2 linked regions of the Pyxidicoccus xibeiensis genome follow. The protein of the gene in region 1 interacts with the protein of each later gene in a pairwise test. Links are inferred from orthologs where the notes say so. Each region holds a gene or a part of one and is shown on either strand. Other genes may lie near its edges.

What was found.
Region 2: the proteins of pheT (region 1) and secD interact in binary tests that used the Escherichia coli proteins (3 or more experiments, as listed by UniProt). The link is inferred for Pyxidicoccus xibeiensis from one-to-one orthologs.

Annotation. Positions count from the first base shown.
Region 1 is NZ_JAJVKV010000008.1:380,345-391,400, reverse strand. Bases 3,580-6,602 are described here. They hold pheT (phenylalanine--tRNA ligase subunit beta), read right to left. Parts: upstream 6,286-6,602; coding sequence 3,874-6,285; downstream 3,580-3,873. Other genes in these bases: pheS (phenylalanine--tRNA ligase subunit alpha), read right to left, coding at 6,376-6,602; LXT23_RS32735 (integration host factor subunit alpha), read right to left, coding at 3,580-3,780. In the rest of the region: LXT23_RS32750 (type I restriction-modification system subunit M), read right to left, coding at 1-349; LXT23_RS32745 (type I restriction endonuclease subunit R), read right to left, coding at 373-3,096; more of LXT23_RS32735, read right to left, coding at 3,391-3,579; more of pheS, read right to left, coding at 6,603-7,425; rplT (50S ribosomal protein L20), read right to left, coding at 7,587-7,934; rpmI (50S ribosomal protein L35), read right to left, coding at 8,023-8,229; thrS (threonine--tRNA ligase), read right to left, coding at 8,397-10,325; LXT23_RS32700 (uracil-DNA glycosylase), read right to left, coding at 10,542-11,056.
Region 2 is NZ_JAJVKV010000029.1:8,615-19,616, forward strand. Bases 3,166-6,134 are described here. They hold secD (protein translocase subunit SecD), read left to right. Parts: upstream 3,166-3,748; coding sequence 3,749-5,521; downstream 5,522-6,134. Other genes in these bases: tgt (tRNA guanosine(34) transglycosylase Tgt), read left to right, coding at 3,166-3,256; yajC (preprotein translocase subunit YajC), read left to right, coding at 3,399-3,752; secF (protein translocase subunit SecF), read left to right, coding at 5,548-6,134. Outside these bases: LXT23_RS48340 (SpoIID/LytB domain-containing protein), read left to right, coding at 1-905; tRNA preQ1(34) S-adenosylmethionine ribosyltransferase-isomerase QueA, read left to right, coding at 966-2,054; more of tgt, read left to right, coding at 2,060-3,165; more of secF, read left to right, coding at 6,135-6,717; LXT23_RS48370 (hypothetical protein), read right to left, coding at 6,826-7,425; single-stranded-DNA-specific exonuclease RecJ, read left to right, coding at 7,653-9,365; LXT23_RS48380 (YHS domain-containing protein), read right to left, coding at 9,378-9,608; LXT23_RS48385 (hypothetical protein), read right to left, coding at 9,795-10,547; LXT23_RS48390 (hypothetical protein), read right to left, coding at 10,559-11,002. UniProt on the Escherichia coli protein: Part of the Sec protein translocase complex. Interacts with the SecYEG preprotein conducting channel. SecDF uses the proton motive force (PMF) to complete protein translocation after the ATP-dependent function of SecA.

The sequences.
Region 1 (11,056 bases):
CATCGAGGCCTTCGAGTTCGGTGCCCTCTTCGTGCTCTGACAAGCGCTTGTCCAGCGTGCGCAGCCAGGGAAAGACGACTTCAATCAGATGCCTCGTGTTGGTGCTCTCCTGGCGGATGTAACGCCAGCGGCAGGTTTCGCCGTCGAACTCAGCCTTGTCCTCGGGAAGGCGCTTGGCATAGACGGAGTGCTTGCCGGCTCGGACGCGCTCGCGATCCAGGTCTTCCAGCCGTTTGAGGAAAAGCAGATAGGTGATTTGCTCGACGGCGACCAATGGATTGGTGAGGCCGGCGGACCAGAAGCGGTCCCAGAGTTTGTCGACTTTTTTGCGCAGGTGGGGGGCAAGCATGGCGATGTCTCGATTCTCGGGGTTCAGGCGGCGCGGTCAGCCAAACGTTCAGCCAGCGCGAGGAGTTCGTCGATGTCCCGCGGCGCGAACAAGGCTTCCACGTGGCCAACATTGACCAGCGGCGCCTGCGACAGTGCGGCGCGAGTGACGCGGCCGTGGCGCAGCACGGCGGCCTTGACGGCGCGCAGGAAGGCCAGTTGGTTGGCTCGCAGCCCGGGATGGGCGGCGAGGAAGGCGTCGAAGGCGGCCTGCACGCGGGCCTCGCGATCGGGCAGGCGGGCGTCTTCGCACAGGATGTGGCGCAACAGTTCGACCAGCGAGGCCTGCGGTGCGTCGAAGGCCTGGCGCAGGGTGTCGGTGGTCACGAACAGGTCGGCTTGGTTGAGCGTAGCGGCGATCTGGTCGAACTCGTCATCGCTCAGGGCTTCGCCGCGCTTGAGCCTGGCCAAGGCCGGATGTTCGTCGGCCAGCCGGCGCACGAAGGCTTCGACCTGTTCGCGGTATCTGTCGGCGAAGGCGCCTTCGCCGGTAGGGCCGTAGATGATCCAACTGCGCTGGGCAATGCGGTCGGGCAGGTTGATTTCGATCGGTTGCCCGCCTTCGCGCACACGAAAGCGCATCAGCGGCGCGAAGCGGTCTTGCAGCTCGTCCAGGCGCGGCGGATCCAGATGTTGCCAGAAGCCGGGCGAGAGCGCGAAGGCGCGCGCTTGGGCATGGGTGCGAACCTCGGGGATGTCGTCGGCCAGTCGCAGCAGGGCGTCTTGAATGCGTTGCTGGAGGCGGGCCAGCTCCTCGGCGCGGCCCAACACGTGAGCCATGGCGGCGCGTTCGCACCAGATGCGCCACTGCAGCTCGTCGATGGCCTGGCCGGGCACCAGCCGCAGCAGCGGCGCCAGCGCGTGCGACAGATGCTCGATGGGGGCCGATTCCGGGAATGGCCACTGTTGCGCCAGGCGGTCCAACGTCTCGACATGCGGGCGCACGTCGACGCTCTGGCGTGGCAACGCGCCCAGCATGGCTTGCAGCCGCGCGACGGTCACGTCGGTGGGGCGCTGCTGGGCGTGTTCGAGCAGCCAGCGCTCCAGGCGCAGGCGGAACAGCCGCACGGGCAGCGGTTCGCTGGGGCGTTCGGTTTCACCTTCAGGGTTGAGCTGGAAATAGGCGAAGTTCTTCCAATGGTCGATGATGAGAAAATCGCGCTTGCGCTCGCCTGTGGCCGGGTCGGTATGGAGCCGGGTGCCACGGCCGAGCATCTGCCAGAACTTGACGCGGCTGAATACCGGCTTGGCGAACACAAGGTTCTGTAGGGCGGGCACGTCCACGCCGGTGTCGAGCATGTTCACCGAGATGGCCACGCGCGGCATGGACTTGAATTTGAAATCGTCGAGCAGCGCGTCGGCACGCTCTATGTAGCTGTCGATGATCTCGGCCAGCCCCTGGCTTTGCAGCTCGGGGTAGAGGCGGTTGAAGCTCTCGTATAGACGCTTGGCGTGGGCGTGGCTGACGGCAAAGACAATGGTCTTGTGCGGTAGGCCTTGGGCATCCCTGCGGCAACGGACCATGAACTCGCGCACGATGGCATCGTTGGTGCCCTGGTTGACGATAGACTTTTCCAGGTCGCTGCCTTCAAAGTCGAGTTCTTCGAGGTCCACGCCCTGATCGAGCGCCATTTGCTTGAGCGGTTCGGGCAGCGCCTCGCCCTGGATGCCTTGGATCTGGAACTGGGTTTGCGCGTTCAACACGCGGTAATTGACCAAGTTGCCGGCGGCCACCGCCTGCTCGTAGCTGTAGAGGTAGGTGGGCACGCCGTCGTCACAGGCGAAGAGCTGGAAGGTGTTGTGGTCGATGTAATCGGTGGGCGTGGCGGTCAGTCCCAGCACCAAGGCATCGAAATGGTCGAGCAGCGCCTTGTAGCGCTGGTAGATGGAGCGGTGGCTTTCATCGGCGATGATGAGGTCGTAGTGGCCAACCGACAAGCGCTCGTAGACTTGCATCATGCTCGGGTAGGTGGCGAAGTGGATGCGCGCGGTGGGCGCTTCGCCGCCTTCGATGCGAGCCAGGCTTTCATTCGGCAGGCGGGTCTTGAACTCCATCATGGCCTGACGCACCAACTCGCGCCGGTCGGCCAAGAGCAGCACGCGCTGTACACGCTTCGCCCTCAGCAGCAGGTCCACCAATGCAATGGTGGTGCGGGTCTTGCCCGTGCCAGTGGCCATGACGAGCAGGAAGCGACGCCTGGCAGCTTCGATGCCCTCCGCCACGCGCCGGATGGCCTCGGCCTGGTAGTCACGGCCCGCGATGCGCGGCTCGATAGCCACAGTACCCAGAGGCTGTGCGTAGCGCCGCTGATGGAGCAAGCGCTCCAGGTCTTCAGGGGTATGGAAACCCGCCACTGGGCGCGGCGGGTAGCGGTCACGGTCCCAGAATTGAATCTCGCGGCCGTTGGTGAGGTAGACGAAGGGGTCGATGCCGAACCTAGTACGGATGGCATCGGCGTATTCGGCCGCTTGCCGCTTGCCGGCCAGTTCATCTCGGCTGCTGCGCTTGGCTTCGACAATGGCGATGGGGTTGCCTGCGGCGTTGAGCAGGACATAGTCGGCGAAGCTGCGGCCGTCGTACTCGCCCTCTTGCTCGCCCGTGCGCAGAAGCACTTCTTCGAGCAGATTGCGCCGAGCACTCGACCAGCCGGCACGCGCCAAGTCGGCGTCGATGCGGTGAGCTCGGGTTTGGGCCTCGGTGCGCGTCATGCCACCTATCCTCCGTCAACGAGCCCTCCCCGCTTGCTGCCAGTTCGCAGCTGGAGCCTGGGAGCCCCAAAAGGTGAAGGCCCTGGAGCCCCGGCTTTCGCCAAGAACTCCAGGGCCTTCGATGGTCGGGGCGACAGGATTTGAACCTGCGACCACTTGCACCCCAAGCAAGTGCGCTACCAGGCTGCGCTACGCCCCGGCACTGCTGCTGCCACCGTCGTGAAACGGTGCGCGCCCTTATGCCCCCACATGACGGTCAGGTCAAGCAAGAGCAGCACGGCGCGGTGGGAAAACTCACGCTTCCGAGTCCTCCATTCCCTCCTCGTCGAAGTCCTCGCCCCGGGCCTCCGCCGCGTCCGCCGCCGCCTCCTCCCGCGCGTCGATCTCCGCGTGATCCTCCGGCGGTGCCTCCCCGTTCAGGGCGCTCTTCAGCACCTGGCTCGGCCGGAAGGTCAGCACCCGGCGCGCCGAGATCTCGATCTCCTTGCCGGTCTGCGGGTTGCGACCCACGCGCGCCTTCTTCTGGCGCACCTGGAAGTTGCCGAACCCGGAGATCTTGATCTTGTCCCCGCGCTCCAGCGTCTCCTTCAAGGTGTCGAACACGAGCTCCACGATCTCGGCCGACTCCTTCTTCGAGAAGCCGACCTTCTCGTAGACGCCCTCGATGATGTCCGCCTTCGTCATGCGATTCCTCGGGATGCCCTCGGTGCGATGAACGCGGAGGCACTGTTGCAGTCTTACCGGAGGAGTGTCAACCCTCTGACTTCATTCAGGAATTCAGGCGCGCAGCGCGGCCCCCAGCCGCTGCTTCACCTGATCGACGATGCGCTGGTGCGCCTCGTTGACCTCCACGTCGGTCAACGTCCGCTCGGCTGACCGGTAGCGCAGCGCGTACGCCAGGTTCTTCTGCCCCTCCGCAATCTGCTTGCCCGTGTACACGTCGAACACCTGGGCCTCCTCCACCAGCGGCTTCCCCACCTCCAGGATGACCCGCCGCACCTCGTCGTTCGCCAGCTCCAGCGGCACCACCACTGCCAGGTCGCGCAGCACCGCCGGGAAGCGTGGCAGCGGCTGGTACTCGGGCACCAGCCGGGCCGCCGCGTACAGCGGCTCCGTGTCCAGCTCGAAGGCGAACACCCCCTCCGGAAGTCCCAGCGCCTTCACCACGCGCGGGTGCAGCTCCCCCACGTGCCCCAGCACCGTGCCGTCCGCCGCCTTCACCTGCGCACAGGCCTTCGGGTGGTACGCCGGAGGCTCGGCCGGCGAGAAGGTGACGCCCTCCACCCGCAGCGCCCCCAGCACCGCCTCCACCGCACCCTTCGCGTCGTAGAAGTCCGCCTTCGCGTCCTTCTGCGTCCAGCTCCGCCCACCCCGCAGGCCCCACACCAGGCCGCCCACCCGGGCCACTTCGCGCGCCGCGGGCCGCTGCCCCTGTCCACCCCCGGCGTCCCGGAAGTACGCCCGGCCCGTCTCGTAGATGGCCACCGTCTCCACCTGGTGCCGCACGCTGCGCGACAGGTTCTCCAGCAGGCCCGGCAGCAGGCTGGTGCGCATCACCGACTGCTCCGCGCTCAGCGGGTTGAGCAGCGCCACCGGCTGCTCCTTCCCACCCAGCACCTCCAGGCTCTTCGGCGCGACGAACGAGTAGTTCACCACCTCGTCCAGCCCCGCCCCCGCCAGCGCCTGGCGCATCCGCCGCTCGGCCTCGGCGTGCGCGGGCTCGGGCGCCAGCTCCGCCAGCCCGCGCGGCAGCTTCGCCGGGATGTTGTCGTAGCCGTACACGCGGGCGACCTCCTCCAGCAGGTCCTCCTCACGCTCCACGTCCACGCGCGCCCGGGGCACCTCGTACGTCGCCTGCCCCGTCCCCTCCTCCACCGCCTTGAAGCCCAGCGCCGCGAGGATGCGCCGCACCTCGCCCTCCGCCACCGCCACGCCCAGCACCTTCTCCACCCGCGCGAAGCGCAGCGTCACCTTCCGCGCCGGCTGCGGCGCCGGGTACACGTCCACCCGGCCCGGAGCCACCGTGCCGCCGGCCAGCTCGGCGATGAGCTGCGCCGCCCGGTCGATGGCGGGCACCACCGCGTCCAGGTCCGCGCCGCGCTCGAAGCGGTGCGACGCCTCCGTGTGCAGCACGTGCCGCTTCGCCGTCCGCCGCACCCCGGAGCCCTGGAAGTTCGCCGACTCCAGCACCAGGCGCTTCGTTCCCGGCGTCACCTCGCTGTCCCCGCCGCCCATCACCCCCGCCAGCGCCTGCGCCCGGCTCCCGTCCGCGATGACCAGGTCGTCCGCGTCCAGCGTCCGCTCCTTGCCGTCCAGCGTGGTGAGCTTCTCGCCCTTCTTCGCCGTCCTGACGACGATCTCCTGCCCGCCCAGCTTGTCCAGGTCGAACGCGTGCAGCGGCTGCCCGTACTCCAGGTTCACGTAGTTGGTGACGTCCACCACGTTGTTGATGGCGCGCACGCCGCACGCCTTCAGCCGGTCCTGCATCCACTGCGGCGACGGGCCGATGGTGACGTTCTCCACCACGCGCGCCACGTAGCGCGGGCAGCGCGCCCCGTCCTCCACGCGCACCTTCACGCGCTCCGACGCCGGCGTGCCGGACTCCGGGGGCTTCGCCTGGGGCACCTTCAGCGCCGCGCCCGTCACCACGCCCACCTCGCGCGCCACGCCCAGGTGGCTGAGCGCGTCCGGCCGGTTCGGGGTGACGTTCACCTCCAGCACCACGTCATCCAACCCCACCGCCTCCGCGATGGGCTGGCCCACGCGCGTGGCCGGCGGGAGGATGAGCAGCCCGCTGGACTCCTCGCTCAGCCCCAGCTCCTTCGACGAGCAGAGCATGCCGAAGCTGTCCACGCCGCGCAGCGCCGCCTGCTTGATCTCCACGCCGTTGGGCAGCTTCGTGCCCACCGTGGCCAGCGGCACCTTGTCGCCGACCTTGTAGTTCTTCGCGCCGCACACCACCTGCAGCAGCGCCGTCCCGCCGATGTCCACCTGCGTGACGGACAGCTTGTCCGCGTTGGGGTGCTGCACGGACTCCTTGATCTGCGCCACCACCACGCCGCGCAGTCCCTCGGCCGGACGCTCCAGCCCCTCAATCTCCAGGCCCGCGGCGGTCAGCTTGCGCGCCAGCTCGTCCACCGACGGCGACAGCGCCACGTAATCGCCCAGCCACTTCACCGAAATCTTCACAGGTCCACCCTCTTCCCTACCGGCTGGAACACGGGGGCACAGCCTCCCCGCTTCCACCGAAGCGGGTCCACGGCCAGGCCCCCACAGGACTCAGAACTGCTCGAGGAACCGCGCGTCGTTCTCGAACATCATCCGCAGGTCGTCGATGCGGTAGCGCAGCATGGCGATGCGCTCCACGCCCATGCCGAACGCGTAGCCCGTCACCTCGCCCGGGTCATACCCCGCGGAGGTGAAGACGTTGGGGTGCACCATGCCGCTGCCCAGCACCTCCAGCCACCCCGTCTGCTTGCACACCCGGCATCCCTTCCCGCCGCACGAGGTGCAGGAGATGTCCACCTCCGCCGAGGGCTCGGTGAAGGGGAAGAAGGACGGGCGGAAGCGCGTGCGCGTGTCCGAGCCGAAGAACGCCTTCACGAAGGCGTCCAGCGAGCCCTTCAGCTCAGCGAACGTCACGTCCTTGTCCACCAGCAGCCCCTCCACCTGGTGGAACATGGGCGTGTGGGTGATGTCCGAGTCGCGGCGGTACACCCGCCCCGGCATCACCGCGCGGATGGGCGGCTTGCGGTTGAGCATGTACCGCACCTGCACCGGCGACGTGTGCGTGCGCAGCAGCACCGCGCTGTCCGCCTTCTTCGCGTGGCCCAGCGAGGACTCCTCCACGTAGAAGGTGTCCTGCATGTCCCGCGCGGGGTGGTCCTTCGGCAGGTTCAGCGCCTCGAAGTTGAAGTAGTCCAGCTCGATTTCCGGGCCGCTGGCCACGTCGAAGCCGAGCCGGGAGAACGTCCGGACGATGTCCTCCATCGTCCGGGACACCGGGTGCCGGCTGCCCGGCATCACCGCGCGCCCCGGCAGCGTCACGTCCAGCCCGGGCCCCTTGAGCTCGGCCGCCAGCGCCGCCTCTTCCACCCGCTGCAGGGCGTCCGCGAGCAGCTTCTCCAGCTCCGCCTTGACGGTGTTGGCCACCTCGCCCAGGGCGCGCCGCTCGTCCGGGGCCAGCTTGCCCATGCCGCCCAGTACGCCGGACAGCTCGCCCTTCTTGCCCAGGTAGCGGACGCGAAGCGCCTCCACCGCGGACCGCTCCGACGCGACGCCAATCTCCTGCTTCGCGGCCTCCGCCAGCGCCAGCAATCGATCCCGCATGGCCTACCGCCTCCGTTCTACGCCCCGCCAGGCCCGTGGGCCTCGAGGCAAAAAAAAGGGCCGCCCTGTCCAGGCGGCCCGTTCACTCACCCGGAGGGGCTACGGGCCGAAGCCCCTTGCCCCATCCGTTCTGTTGCCAGCCCTCGTCGGGCCGGCGTGTCTCAGGCCGCCTTCGCGATGTTGGCGACGGCCGTAAAACCCGAGGGATCCGCGATGGCCATGTCGGACAGGACCTTGCGGTCCAGACCGATGCCCGCCTTGGCGAGGCCAGCGATCAGCTTCGAGTAGGACAGGCCCACCGTGCGGGCGGCCGCGTTGATGCGGACGATCCACAGGCGGCGGAAGTTGCGCTTGCGAGCCATGCGGTCGCGGCTGGCGTAGTCGAGCGCCCGCTCCACGGCCTGGTTGGCGCGCTTGTAGCAGTTCTTCCGACGGCCACGGTAACCCTTGGCCAGCTTCAAAATCCTATTGCGACGGCGACGAGCCTTTACACCCTTTTTGACGCGCATGACTTGCTCACTCCGGACTGCGTAGTTTGAAGCCCCTCAGCGCCAGCGTACCGCCGCTCCGACGAGGCCACGCGAACTGCCGACTCTCTCAGCCCCCGTAGGGGAACATCTCCTTGATGACCTTCTTCGCATCCATGTCGCGGAGGTGGCTGGTGCCACGGGTGCCGCGCTTGGACTTCGGCGTCTTCGAGAACGTGAAGAGGTGCTTGGCGAAGGCCTTGCCGTGCTTCACCTTGCCGCTCTTCTTCACTTCGAAGCGCTTCTTCGCGCCGCTGCGGGTCTTCAACTTCGGCATGGTCCTGATCCTTCCTTGCACAGCGCCGACGATTCCCCGGCCTGGTGCGAGAATCCTCGAAAAACAGGGAACTTACGCCTGCTCCCCTCGAAAGTGCGCCAAGATACTTGGGTGCGACCTGGAGTCAAGGCCCGTCAGCAAGCAGGCTGGCAGCCGGGCCCTGTCGCTCACGGCAGGGCGGCTTCCTTCGCCAGCAGGGCCTCGAAGTCCGTCAGCTTCATCGTCTTGAGGTCCTCACCGCCGTAGCGCCGCGGGGCGACGCCCTCGCCGGTGACTTCGTTGTCCCCCACCACCAGGGTGAAGGGCACCTTCTGGAGCTGGGCCTCGCGGATCTTCGCGTTGAGCGTCATTCCGCGCTCGTCGAACTCCACCCGGTAGCCCTTGGCGCGGAGGGTGTCGCGCACCTTGCGGGCGTAGTCGTTCTGCCGGTCCGCCACGGTGACGAGCACCGCCTGCACCGGGGCCAGCCACGCGGGGAAGGCGCCCGCGAAGTGCTCGATGAGGATGGCGGTGAAGCGCTCGAAGGAGCCGAAGATGGCGCGGTGGAGCACCACCGGCCGGTGCGGGGCGTTGTCCTCGCCGATGTAGGTGAGGTCGAAGCGCTCCGGGGCCAGGTAGTCCAGCTGCATGGTGCCCAGCTGCCACCGGCGGCCGATGCTGTCCGACACCGCGAAGTCGATCTTCGGGCCGTAGAAGGCGCCGTCGCCCGGGGCCAGCTCGTACTCGAGGCCCAGCGACTCCAGCGCGGCCTTGAGGCCCTCCTCGGCGCGGTCCCACAGGGAGTCGTCGCCCAGGCGCTGCTCGGGGCGCGTGGACAGCTTCACCGCGTAGGTGAGGCCCACCGCCTTGTAGACGCGGTCCAACAGCTTCACGAAGCGCCGCACCTCGTCGGTGATCTGGCTCTCCATGCAGTAGATGTGCGCGTCGTCCTGGGCGAACTGGCGCACGCGCGTGAGCCCGCCGAGCGCACCCGCCGCCTCGTTGCGGTGCAGCACGTCCTGCGTGTGGAAGCGCAGCGGCAGGTCGCGGTAGCTGTGCTTCTTGAAGCCGTAGAACAGGTGGTGCGACGGGCAGTTCATCGGCTTGAGGGAGAAGTCGTGCTCGCCGGACTCGCTGTCGAGCACCAGGAACATGTTCTCCTTGTACTTGCCCCAGTGGCCGCTGGTCTCCCACAGCCCCTTGTTGAACATCAGGGGCGTCTTGATCTCCACATAGCCATCCTCGGCGGTGAGGTGGCGCATCCAGTCGGAGAGCGTCTGGTAGAGCGCGGTGCCCTTGGGCGTCCAGAAGGCGGCGCCCGGCGCGTACGGGTGGAAGTGGAAGAGGTCCAGCTCCTTGCCCAGCTTGCGGTGGTCGCGCTTCTTCGACTCCTCGATGCGCGTCAGGTACTCCTGCAGCGCCTTCTTGTCGAAGAAGGCCGTGCCGTAGACGCGCTGGAGCATCGGGTTGCGGTGGTCGCCGCGCCAGTAGGCGCCGCTGGACGAGAGGATCTTGATGACGCCGATCTTCCCGGTGCTCGGGGCGTGGGGCCCCAGGCAGAAGTCCACCCAGTCGCCGTGCTTGTAGAGCGTGAGCGTCTTGGCGCCCCTGGCGGCGATGTCCTTGACGATCTCCACCTTGAACTTCTCGCCCTTCTCCTCGAACAGGCGCACGGCCTCGTCCATGGCGACTTCCGTGCGGACGAAGGGCATGTCCTGCTTCAGCTCGGCGTTGGCCGCGGCCTCGATCTTCTCCAGCTCCTCCGGCGTAAAGGGCTTCTCGCGGAAGAAGTCGTAGTAGAAGCCGTCCTCCGTCGCGGGACCGATGGTCACCTGCGTGCCGGGGAACAGGTGCTGCACGGCGCTGGCGACCACGTGGGCGGCGTCGTGGCGGATGAGCTCCAGCGACTCGGGGCTCTTCGGCGTGAAGATCTGGAGCTTCGCGTCCTCTTCCAGCGTCCGGACCAGGTCCATGTCCTGGCCGTTCACGCGGGCGAAGAGGGCGGCCTTGGCCAGGCCGGCGCCAATGCTCTCACGCACGAAGTCCGCGATGGTGGTGCCCCGGGCCGTCTGCTTCTGGCTTCCGTCGGGGAGTGTCACCGTGATCATGTCGGACATGCGAGACCTCGGAAAAACCGCGGGCGGCAGGCTCTTGAGAAGCCGTGCCGCCCGCTGAGAGAACTCTCTACTGTGTTGGGTCGTAGTGGGATCGAACCACTGACCCCTACCGTGTCAAGGTAGTGCTCTACCGCTGAGCTAACGACCCGTCGTGCTGATGGGCGGCGGGAATAGCAGCGGGCTCCCGCGGCTGTCAAGGAAACATGGCGAGGGCCCTCAACTCTTCCCGTCCAGCAACACGCGGACGCGGGCCATCACTTCATCGAACATCCCTGGGGTCAGCCGGCCCGTCTGGGTGTTCTGCTGGCTGACGTGGTAGCAGCCCAGGAGCGTCCGCCCGCCCGGCAGGGCGAACTCGGCCCCATGGCCGAAGGCGGGCCGGGGCGTGGGGAGCTTCACCCCGGAGCGGTCCAGCGAGGCCAGCGCCGCGTTCCAGCCGATGGCCCCCAGCGCGAGGAGCACCCCGCCGGGCAGCAGGGCCAGCTCGCGGTCCAGGAAGGGCGCGCACCGGGCCAGCTCCTCCGGGAGCGGCTTGTTGTCCGGCGGGGCGCAGCGGGCGGCGGCCACGATGAAGGCGTCCTTCAGGGTCAGCCCGTCCTCGCGGTGCTGGCTCGTTGGCTGGTTGGCGAAGCCGGCGCGGTGGAGCCCGGCGAACAGGAAGTCCCCCGAGCGGTCACCCGTGAACACCCTCCCCGTCCGGTTGGCCCCATGCGCCGCCGGCGCCAGCCCCA
Region 2 (11,002 bases), on another replicon or contig:
TGGAGGTCAATGGCGCGCCCGTGGTCGGCGACTCCGTGCGCTTCCGCGCCGGTGTCCAGGCCACCGACGACTCCGGCGTCCCGGGCGAGGAGCCCCTCAAGGCCGGCGGCGCCCAGGTGCGCGGCGACGTGGTGGTGCGCCCCCACCGCGATGGACTCCAGCTCATCAACGTCATCCCCCTGGAGGACTACCTCGCCGCGGTGCTCGGCAGCGAGATGCCCGTGTCCTTCCCGCCCGAGGCCCTCAAGGCCCAGGCCATTGCCGCCCGCACCTATGCCCTCCAGAAGAAGCTGGAGGCGTACAGCAACCCGTTCCATCTGGGCAGCAGCGTGCTCCACCAGGTGTACGGCGGCGTCAACCGCGAGGACCCCCGCACCCGCGCCGCCGTGGAGGCCACGCGCGGCCAGGTCCTCACCTACGAGCTCGCGCCCATCGAGGCCTACTTCCATGCCTCGTGCGGCGGCCGCACGGAGTCCGGCCATGACGCCCTCCAGCGGGACCTGCCGTACCTCCAGCCCGTCGACTGCCCCTGCGGCAGGCTCCCCGCGAGCCGCTGGAAGGCCTCCCTGTCCGACGCCGAGGTGAAGTCCGCCCTCCGCCACTCCGCTCAGGGCCTGCGCGTGGCCGGCCGCACGCCCACCCGCCGCGTCACCCGCGTCACGCTCGGGGACGGCGCCTCGATGGGCGGGGTGGAGCTGCGGCGCCGGCTCGGCTACACGCGCCTCAAGAGCCTGGACTTCGACGTGGATCGCACCGACCGCGGTTATGTGTTCTCCGGACGCGGCTATGGCCACGGGGCCGGGCTCTGCCAGTGGGGCGCCAAGGCCCTCGCCGACAAGGGCCGGACCCATGGGGAGATCCTCTCCCACTACTACCCCGGGGCCGAGCTGCAGCAGCTCTACTGATGCTCCCTCCGTCGACGCGCTTTCCGCGGCGGCGCGGGGGCTGCTACAAGCGCCACCCCCGTGTCGTCCCGCCTCTCTGACTACGACTTCGCGCTGCCCGACGCCCAGATCGCCCAGGCTCCCCTGGCCGCGCGGGATGCCTCGCGCCTGATGACCGTCAGCCGCGCCACCGGTGCTCGCGCCCACCGACGCTTCACCGAGCTGCCGGAGCTGCTGATGCCGGGCGACCTGCTCGTCCTCAATGATGCCCGCGTCATCCCCGCGCGCCTGCTCGGCCAGAAGGCGGGCACCGGGGGGCGGGTGGAGCTGCTGGTGGTGCGGCCCGCCGCGTCCACCACGCTCACCTCGGCCGCGCTCGGCGGTGCCCCCGAGTCCCTCGACTGGATCTGCCTGGGCCAGGCCTCCAAGGGCCTCAAGCCCGCGCAGCGCCTCACCTTCGCCGGCGGCCTCGAGGCCGAGGTGCTGGAGGCGCTCGGAGGAGGGGAGTACCGCGTGCGCTTCAGCGCGCCCTCCGGGGCCTCGCTCGCCTCGCTGCTGGAGGCCGCCGGCCGCCTGCCGCTGCCGCCCTACATCACCCGCGAGCCCGACGCCGCCGACGCCGAGCGCTACCAGACCGTCTACGCGCGCGCCTCCGGGGCGGTGGCCGCGCCCACCGCGGGCCTGCACTTCACGGAGGCCCTCTTCTCGGCGCTGGAGGCGCGCGGCGTGCGGCGCGCGCACGTGACGCTGGACGTGGGGCCGGGCACCTTCCTGCCGGTGCGCGAGGACGACCTCGACAAGCACCACATGCACCCGGAGCGCTACACCGTGCCCGAGGCCACCGCGCGCGAGGTGAACGCGGCCCGCGCGGAGGGCCGCCGCGTGGTGGCGGTGGGCACCACGGTGGCGCGCACCCTCGAGTCCGCCACGGACCCACGGACGGGCCGGCTGCGCGAGGGGCCCGGGGAGACCACCCTCTTCATCCGCCCCGGCTTCACCTTCCGCCAGGTGGACGTGCTGCTGACCAACTTCCACCTCCCGCGCTCCACGCTGGTGGTGCTGGTGAGCGCACTGCTGGGCCGCGAGCGCACGCTGGACGTCTACGCGGAGGCGGTCCGCGAGGGCTACCGGTTCTTCAGTTACGGCGACGCCATGCTGGTGTCGGAGTGAGCGTCATGGACGACAAGCAGCAGGCAGGGCAGCGCACGGAGAAGGGCGACACGCGGGTGGCACCGGGACTGGTGCGCTTCGAGCTGCTCCACGAGGACACGGGCACCAAGGCGCGGCGGGGCCGGCTGCACACCCCCCACGGGCCCGTGGAGACGCCCATCTTCATGCCCGTGGGCACCGTGGGCAGCGTCAAGGGCGTGGGGCCGGATGACCTCGTCACACTCGACGCGCAGATCATCCTCGGCAACACCTACCACCTCATGCTCCGCCCCGGAGAGGCGCTGGTGGGAGAGCTGGGCGGCCTGCACCGCTTCGTCTCCTGGAACCGGCCCATGCTCACCGACAGCGGCGGGTTCCAGGTCTTCAGCCTCTCCGAGAAGCGGAAAATCACGGAGGAGGGGGCCACCTTCCAGTCGCACCTGGATGGCGCGCGGCACTTCCTGACGCCGGAGCGCTCCATCGACATCCAGGAGACCCTGGGCGCCGACGTCATCATGGCCTTCGACGAGTGCCCGCCCTCCACCGAGGACCGCCCCTACCTGGAGGCCTCCCTGGCGCGCACCACCCGCTGGCTGCACCGCTGCGTGAAGGCGTGGAGCCGCGAGCGCTCCTCCCTCTTCGGCATCGTCCAGGGCGGCCTCCACGAGGACCTCCGCAAGCGCCACGCCGAGGAGGTGTGCGCGGTGGACCTGCCCGGCTACGCGCTGGGGGGCTACTCGGTGGGCGAGGCCCCCGAGGCCATGCATGCCGGCGTCGCCTTCTCCGCGCCCCTGCTCCCCCGCGACAAGCCCCGCTACCTCATGGGCGTGGGCACCCCCGTGGACCTCGTCACCTGCGTGGAGCACGGCGTCGACATGTTCGACTGCGTGCTGCCCACCCGCTGCGCACGCAACGGCCTGCTCTTCACCTCGGAGGGCAAGCTCGTCATCCGCAACGCGGCCTACGCCCGGGATCCTCGCCCGGTGGACCCTGCGTGCAACTGCTACACCTGCCGCAATTTCAGCAGGGCCTACCTCCGGCACCTCTTCGCCGCGCAGGAGCTGCTGGCCATGCGGCTCAACACCATCCACAACCTCGCCTACTTCCTGGGGTTGATGGCAGAAGTCCGACGCGCGGTGTCGGAGGACCGGTTCGCCACCTTCGCCCGGGAGTTCCGGGAGCGTGCCCGGGCCCAGGAAACCGAACGGACCCGTGGCCGCTGAGCGGCCGACGGGTTTGCACGGGTTCCCGCGTTCACTTGCTCACATGGGAGCCCCTTGCTAAGAGGGCCCCCTTTCGGATGGGTTCCTCGGGCAGTGTGGGGGGCCGCCCATCTCGTGCCTTCCTCAACCGACGAGGCAGTTTGTGGCTGAGAGCTTTCTGATTCTGGCGCAGGCCGGCGGTAGCGGTAACCCGCTGGGCACCCTGGGTTTCCTGGTCGTGCTCGTGGGCATCATGTACTTCGTGATGATTCGCCCGCAGCAGAAGCAACTGAAGGAGCACCGGGCGCTGCTCGGTGCGCTGAAGAAGGGTGATGAGGTCGTCACCACGGGTGGACTCCTCGGGAAGATCCACCAGGTGGATGAGCGCACGGTGACGCTGGAAGTGGCCAGCGGCGTGCGCCTCCGCGTGCTCAAGACCGCCATCAGCGCCAAGGGCACTGTGGTGGAAGGCGCCCCTGCGGCGGCCGCCGAAGCGAAGAAGGAGGACAAGTCATGAACCGCGGCTGGTGGTGGAAGTTCGGACTCATTGTCGCGGTGACGCTGGGGACCATCTGGTTCCTCATCCCGACCTACTATTCGCTGGTGCGGATGGACCGGGACAAGCGCAACGACCTGGCCGCCATCGAAGCGGCGATGCCCCCGGGGTCGCCCCCCGCGAAGTACCGCCTCAACCTGGGGCTGGACCTGCAGGGCGGCATCCACATGGTGATGCGCGTCGACACCAAGACGGCCCTCCAGAAGCGCACCGAGCGCCGCGCGCAGCAGATCACCGGCTACATCAACGACAAGAAGCTGGGTGAGGTCACCGCCGACACGGACCCGGAGCAGCTCCGGCTCTCGCTGACGGCCAAGGACCCGGCGACGATGGACGCCATCGAGAAGGAGGTCGTCGCCACCTTCACGGACTTCAAGCGCGTGGGCCGCGAGGGCGGCACGCTGGTGCTCGAGCTGGACGAGGGCCAGGCGAACTTCTTCCGCGAGGACGCGGTCAACCAGGCGATGCTCGTCATCCGCCGCCGCATCGACAAGTGGGGCGTGGCGGAAGTGGACGTGCGCAAGCTGGGCACCGACTCCATCCAGATTTCGCTGCCGGGCCGCAGCAACCCGGAGCAGGCCAAGGAACTGGTGGGCACCACCGCGCAGCTCGAGTTCCGGATGGTGGACGACAGCAACCCGCAGTTCTTCGCGCAGATGCTGCAGACGACGCCGCCGCCGCAGGGCAGCAACATCACCCTGACGGAGGAGGGCGGCTTCCCGCAGCTGGAGTCCCCGTCGCGCGAGGCGCTGCTGGCCTACGCCAAGGACAAGACGCCCGCCAACCGCGAGGTGCTCACCGAGTGCATCGCCAACCCGGTGAAGAAGAACGAGTGCGCGTCCTACCGCAGCTACCTGGTGGAGACGAACGTGCCGCTGACCGGCGAGAGCCTGTCCGGCGCGGACGCGTCCCTCAGCCAGCTCAACGAGCCCGAGGTGAACCTGTCGTTCGACCCGGCGGGCGCGCGCGAGTTCGAGAAGCTGACCGAGGCGGGCGTGGGCCGCCGGATGGCCATCGTCCTGGACGACAGCGTCCACACGGCGCCGAACATCAACGAGAAGATTGGCGGCGGCCGGGCCCGCATCACCATGGGCCGCATGGGCGCGCGGTCGTTCGAGGAGTGGCTGGGCGAGGCGCAGACGCTGGCGCTGGTGCTGAAGGCGGGCGCGCTGCCGGCGCCGGTGACGGTGGGTGAGATTCGTCAGGTGGGCGCCAGCCTGGGTGACGAGCTCATCAAGAAGGGCAGCCTGGCGGCCATCGTCGGCCTGGGGCTCGTCCTGCTCTTCATGGCCGTCTACTACAAGCGCTCGGGCATGATCGCGAACCTCGCGCTGGTGCTCAACGGCCTGCTCATCCTGGCGGGGCTGGCGTTCTTCAACGCCACGCTGACGCTGCCGGGCATCGCCGGCTTCGTGCTGACGCTGGGTGTGGCGGTGGACGCCAACGTGCTCATCAACGAGCGCATCCGCGAGGAGCTCGGCCACGGCAAGACGGCGCGGGCGGCGGTGGACCAGGGCTATGACCGCGCGTTCTGGACCATCTTCGACTCGCACGTGACGGCGCTCATCGCCGCGTTCATCCTGTTCTTCACGGGCACCGGGCCGATTCGTGGCTTCGCCACCACGCTCATCGTGGGCCTGCTGGCCTCGCTCTTCACGTCCATCGTGGTGACGCGCACCATCATGACGTACTTCGTCCACGGTCGTAACGCGCAGACGGTGTCGGTCTAATCGGCCGAGCACGGGAACGAACCGCCATGCAGATTCTCAAGAACAAGACGAACATCGACTTCATCGGCAAGCGCAAGCCGGCCGTGTTCCTGTCCACCGTCATCAACCTGCTCATCATCATCGGCATCGCCGCGTTCGGGTTCAACCTGGGCGTGGACTTCGCCGGCGGCACGGTGGTCGAGGTGAAGTTCAACCACGACATCACCGCGGAGCAGGTCCGCGAGCGCGCCCAGAAGGGCGGGCTCCAGGACGTCAGTGTGCAGAACATCGGCGGCGCGTCGGAGAACGCGTTCCTCATCCGCATGGGCGGCGTCACGCAGCTCAACGAGGAGAACGCGGCCAAGGCGAAGGCGGCCATCGAGGGGCTGGGCAGTGTGCGCAGCGTCAACTCGGACCTGGCCAACGGCATCATCAACCTGCGCGCCAACACCGCGCTGGCGCCCGACGCCATCAAGAAGGCGGTGGTGGGCAGCGGCACCGGCGTGCAGGAGGTCCGCGAGCTGGGGGAGTCCCAGAGCGGCGGCTTCGACTACCAGGTCGTCGCCAGCGGCATGGCGGACAAGGTGAACGAGGCGCTCAACCAGGGCCAGGCGCAGCCGGACTTCGAGCAGCGCCGCGTGGACTACGTGGGCCCCCAGGTGGGCAAGCAGCTGCGCAACCGCGGCATCATGGCCCTGCTGTACTCCATGGTCGCCATCCTCATCTACGTGGCGTTCCGCTTCGACTTCAAGTTCGGCCCGGGCGCGCTGCTGGCCATGGTCCACGACGTCATCATGGTCGCCGGCTACTACCTGGTGACGCGGCGCGAGTTCAACCTGACGGCCATCGCCGCGCTGCTGACCGTCGTCGGCTACTCGGTGAACGACACCATCGTCATCTACGACCGCATCCGTGAGGACATGGCCAAGTTCAAGGGCAAGCCCTTCGCGGAGGTCATCAACATCGCGGTCAACGACACGCTGGGCCGCACCATCCTCACCTCCACCACGACGGCGCTGTCGCTCATCGGCCTGCTCATCTTCGGTGTGGGGGAAATCTTCGACTTCGCCGCCGCCATGCTGGTGGGCATCGTCGTCGGTGTGTACTCGACCATCTACATCGCCAGCCCGCTGACCATCTGGCTGGACGAGCGCGCCGCGGCGAAGGCGGCCCGCGCGGGTGGCGGTATCGACAACCAGCAGCCCAAGGTGGCGTGACGCTCGCGCCTCCCCGGCGGGAGGCACGTGAGACACGACGAGGGCCCTGTGCTCCCACGAGTGGGGAGTCAGGGCCCTCGGTGTTTTCAGCGCCAGCCGCGCGTCACGTCAGAAGCGCGCGCCCAGCGTGAGGGATGCGTCCAGCAGGCCGCCATCGTCGTCATCGGCGTCCACGGGCACCTCGGCGAAGCCCTCGTTGAGGAGGACACGGTAGGTGGTCCGGAAGCCCGCGGTGAGGGCGCCGCTGTTGAACTCCACGCCAGCCGCCAGCGGCACCTCCTGCATGGTGTCCGAGCCGTAGAGGTCCGCCGCCGCGCCGCGCACGTCCACGTAGGAGATGCCCAGGCCCGCGCCCACGAAGGGGCGGATGGCCGTGAGGAAGGGCGGAGAGAGCTTCAGCAGCGCGCTGCCGCCCTGGCGCACGAGCGAGGGCTCCTCCAGCAGGCGGACGTCATCCAGCCCGTTCTGCGAGCCCTCGTAGCCCAGCTCGAAGCCGAGGAAGGTCGTGGGCTGCACGTTGAGCGTCACGCCCCAGGCGGGCCCGGTGCTCGTCACGTCACCCAGCCCTCCGGTGTAGTCGCCCACACCGCCACGGAGGAACACGTTGACGTCTCCCCGCTTGCCCTCCTTGCGTTCCTGCGCGGACGCGGTGCCCGCCGCGGCCAGGGACATGAGCAGCGCACCCGTCCAGATGCCTCGTCCAAACATTCCATCCTCCTGTCAGGTGGTGTGCGGCTCAAGCTGTGCACCGGCTGTCCGCCATGCCCCTCGAGAGCAGGCGAACGGACGGGCGCATGCCTGAACCTCCGTTCAGGAAGGGAAGTGTCGTGCCCAAGGTTGACCTTCCCTCGTCAGACGTCTGAGGTACTGTCTCCTTGTCAAGAATTCGTCCCGGCGACCTCCCCACCAGGGAGGGGCCGAGAGGGGTGCTGCGCGTGCGGTGGTTGCTTCCAGACGTGGTCGACGAGGAGGTGGCGTCCCTGGCCGGGGAGCTGTCGCTCCATCCGCTCGCGGCGAAGGTGCTGCTGCACCGTGGCTACCGCACCCCGGAGGCGGCCTCCGCGTTCCTGTCCGACAAGCTGGCGGACCTGCCGGACCCGTTCCGGATGAAGGGGATGCCCGCCGCGGTGGAGCGGCTGACGCGCGCGCTGCGCACGCGGGAGAAGGTCACCCTCTACGGGGACTACGACGTGGATGGGGTGTGCTCCACCTCGCTGCTCTACCTGTTCCTCAAGGAACTGGGCGCGCCTCCCGCCACGTACATTCCCCACCGCCTGGACGAGGGCTACGGCCTCAACCTGGCCGCGGTGGAGCGCATCGCCGCGGACGGCACGCGGGTGCTGGTGACGCTGGACTGCGGCATCACCTCCGTGGCGGAAATCACCCGCGCGAAGGAGCTGGGCCTGGACGTGGTGGTGGTGGACCACCACACGGTGCCGCCCACGCTGCCTCCGGCGGTGGCGGTGCTCAACCCGCACCAGCCCGGCTGTGAGTACCCCACCAAGGCGCTGTGCGCCGCGGGCGTGGCCTTCAACTTCTGCATGGGCCTGCGCAAGCGGCTGCGCGACGACGGCTTCTTCGCCACCCGCAAGGAGCCCAACCTCCGGTCGATGATGGACCTGGTCGCGCTGGCCACCGTGGCGGACGTGGTGCCCCTCACCGGCGCCAACCGCATCCTGGTGTCCCATGGCCTCCTGGAGCTGGGCGCCGGCCGCCGGCCGGGCGTGAGGGCCCTCAAGGAGGTGGCGGGCATGGACCCCGACGCCTCCGTCACCGCGGGCCAGGTGGGCTTCCGCCTCGGGCCCCGCATCAACGCCGCGGGCCGCCTGCATGACGCGTCGCTGGGCCTCCAGCTGCTCTGCTCGGAGTCGCCGGAGACGGCGCGCTCGCTGGCGCAGGTGCTGGACCGGGCCAACGCGGAGCGCCAGGGAATCGAGAGCAGCATCCTCACGCAGGCGCTGGCCCAGGCCGAGGAGCGCAAGGACGCGCGCGGCTTCGTCCTCTACGACGAGGGCTGGCACCCGGGCGTCATCGGCATCGTCGCCTCGCGCGTGGTGGAGCGCTACTACCGGCCCACCGTCATGGTGGGCGTGAAGGACGGGGTGGGGAAGGGCTCCGCGCGCAGCATCGAGGCCTTCCACCTCTACGACGCGCTCAGCGGCTGCTCGGAGCTGCTGTCGAAGTTCGGCGGCCACAAGCACGCCGCCGGCCTCACCGTGGACGCGGACCGGCTGCCCGCCTTCCGGGAGGCCTTCGAGAAGATTGCCCTCCAGCGCCTCTCGCCCGAGGACCTCATCCCCCGCTGCAAGGTGGACGCGGTGGTGCACCCGCACGAGCTGGACGCCAGCGCGGTGGAGTCGCTCCAGCGCCTGGGGCCCTTCGGCCAGGGCAACCCGGAGCCGGTGCTGGTGCTGCGCCGTCAGGTGGCCCGCCCCCGCGTGCTGCAGTCCAAGTCGGGCAGCGGCAACGGCCACCTCAAGCTGGCGCTCGCGGACGCGCCGGAGCTGGATGCCATCGGCTTCGGCATGGCGGACCGGGTGACGCTCGTCGAGGGCCCGGTGGACCTGGCCTTCCAGGCCGGCTTCGACACCTTCCGGGGCCAGCGCAAGCTGTCGCTGCGCCTCAAGGACCTGCGCAGGGCTGCATGAGGCGCGCCGGGGCTACGCAATCCCCCAGCGCACCCGGCCCGGCGTCATCAGCGCGCCGACGCGGGCCAGCTCGTTGAAGCGGAAGCGCTCCGCCTGCCGCTCGAAGGTGTGACGGCACCGCTCCGAGCAGAAGAAGTACCGGCGCTTCTTGTACTCCGCGGTGGGCTGTCCCTCCGGTGTGTCCAATTCCTTCCCACACACGGGATCCAAGTGCCGCCCCTGTCCCTGCTGCACGCCCTTCATCACTCGCCTCCCGACCCCCAGGGGGCTGAAACCCCCACCCGAAGGTTGCCACTCAGCAGGAGGCGTGCCAGTCCCCACCTCCTTGGGACAGCAAGGAGCCGAGGGGCTGGGGAGGATGGAAGGGTGGAGTTTTTTCCGGTGCCGCCCCCACCCTGAAGGGCAGGGGCGGCGCGCGCGGAGTGTTCTTCAGAAGGCGGTGCCGAGGCTGCCGCCGAGGAAGAAGTCGTTCATGTAGCCGCGGCGGAAGGCGAGGGCCTCCACGCGGAAGGCGAGGCGGAGGTTGCCGCTGGACGTCAGCCTGGGGCGGCCTCGGAAGCCCACGCCGCCCTGGAGCACGGGCTTGAGGCCGTTCACCTTCGTCACGTCCGCGTCCACGGTGATGGAGGTGGCCTGGTAGGCGAGGCCGCCACCCGCCTGGGCGAAGAAGCCGAAGTCGGACTTGCCGAGCTTCAGCTCATAGGCCGGGGCGATGGTGAAGTAGTGGAGGCTGGTGTCGCCGGAGATGAACGCGGTGCCGTCGCTGAGGCCGCCGTAGGTCCACCGGAGGTCGGCCCACAGGGCCTCGCGCAGTGCCTCGTTGTCGAGGATGCGGCCGAACTCCCAGGTGGCGCGCACGCCGAGCCCCAGGAGGTTGTCGGAGAACTCGCCGCGGGAGCTGTCCACCAGCAGGGCGCCGGCGATGAGCTCCACGGCCACGCCCAGGTTCGGGTCATCCAGACCGGACATGCGCTGGAAGTCGCCGTCCTCGCCCTCCTGCTCGGACACCTCGCGGAACTCGTCCGTCTGGTCCACGGGCTCCGGGCGGTTGTAGTCGTCGTCGCTGGAGCGGGAGGACTCCTCGTCCGGGGTGGCGTAGGGGTCTTCGTCTTCGTCCTGCGCCAGGGCGGGGGTGGAAAGAATGAGGCCGCCCAGGAGGCAGCGTACGAGCCAGGTCTTCACGGGGTGGGTCCTCATTCTTCGGGGGGCAGCAGGGTGCACTGGGTACCGCCGTTGGCGCTGGCCGGGCACATGTTGGGGTCGGTGCCCACGAGCTGCTCGCGGGGAATCTGCAGGTGGTCCATCAGCTCGTTGCAGACGGCCTCCTTCAGGCGCAGGTCCGTGATGTGGGTGATGATGGCGCCCGCGGCCACGGCCAGGGTGAACTTCGTCTGGTCCGACAGGTTGTTCTTCGCGAGCTGGAAGAGGCCGGGCTTCTTCGGGTCCTCGTCGTTGTAGGCGGCGACGATGGAGCGGATGAGCACCTCGCGCTGGCCGGTGTTCTCCCCCGCCTGGTAGAGCGCGCTGGCGAGCAGGGTGCCGACCTCGTACTCCTTGCCGGCGCCGCTGAACTCGCCCAGGTTCATGACCCGCAGCTGCTCGCGCAGGGCGGACGTCATGCAGCGGCTGGTGTTGGA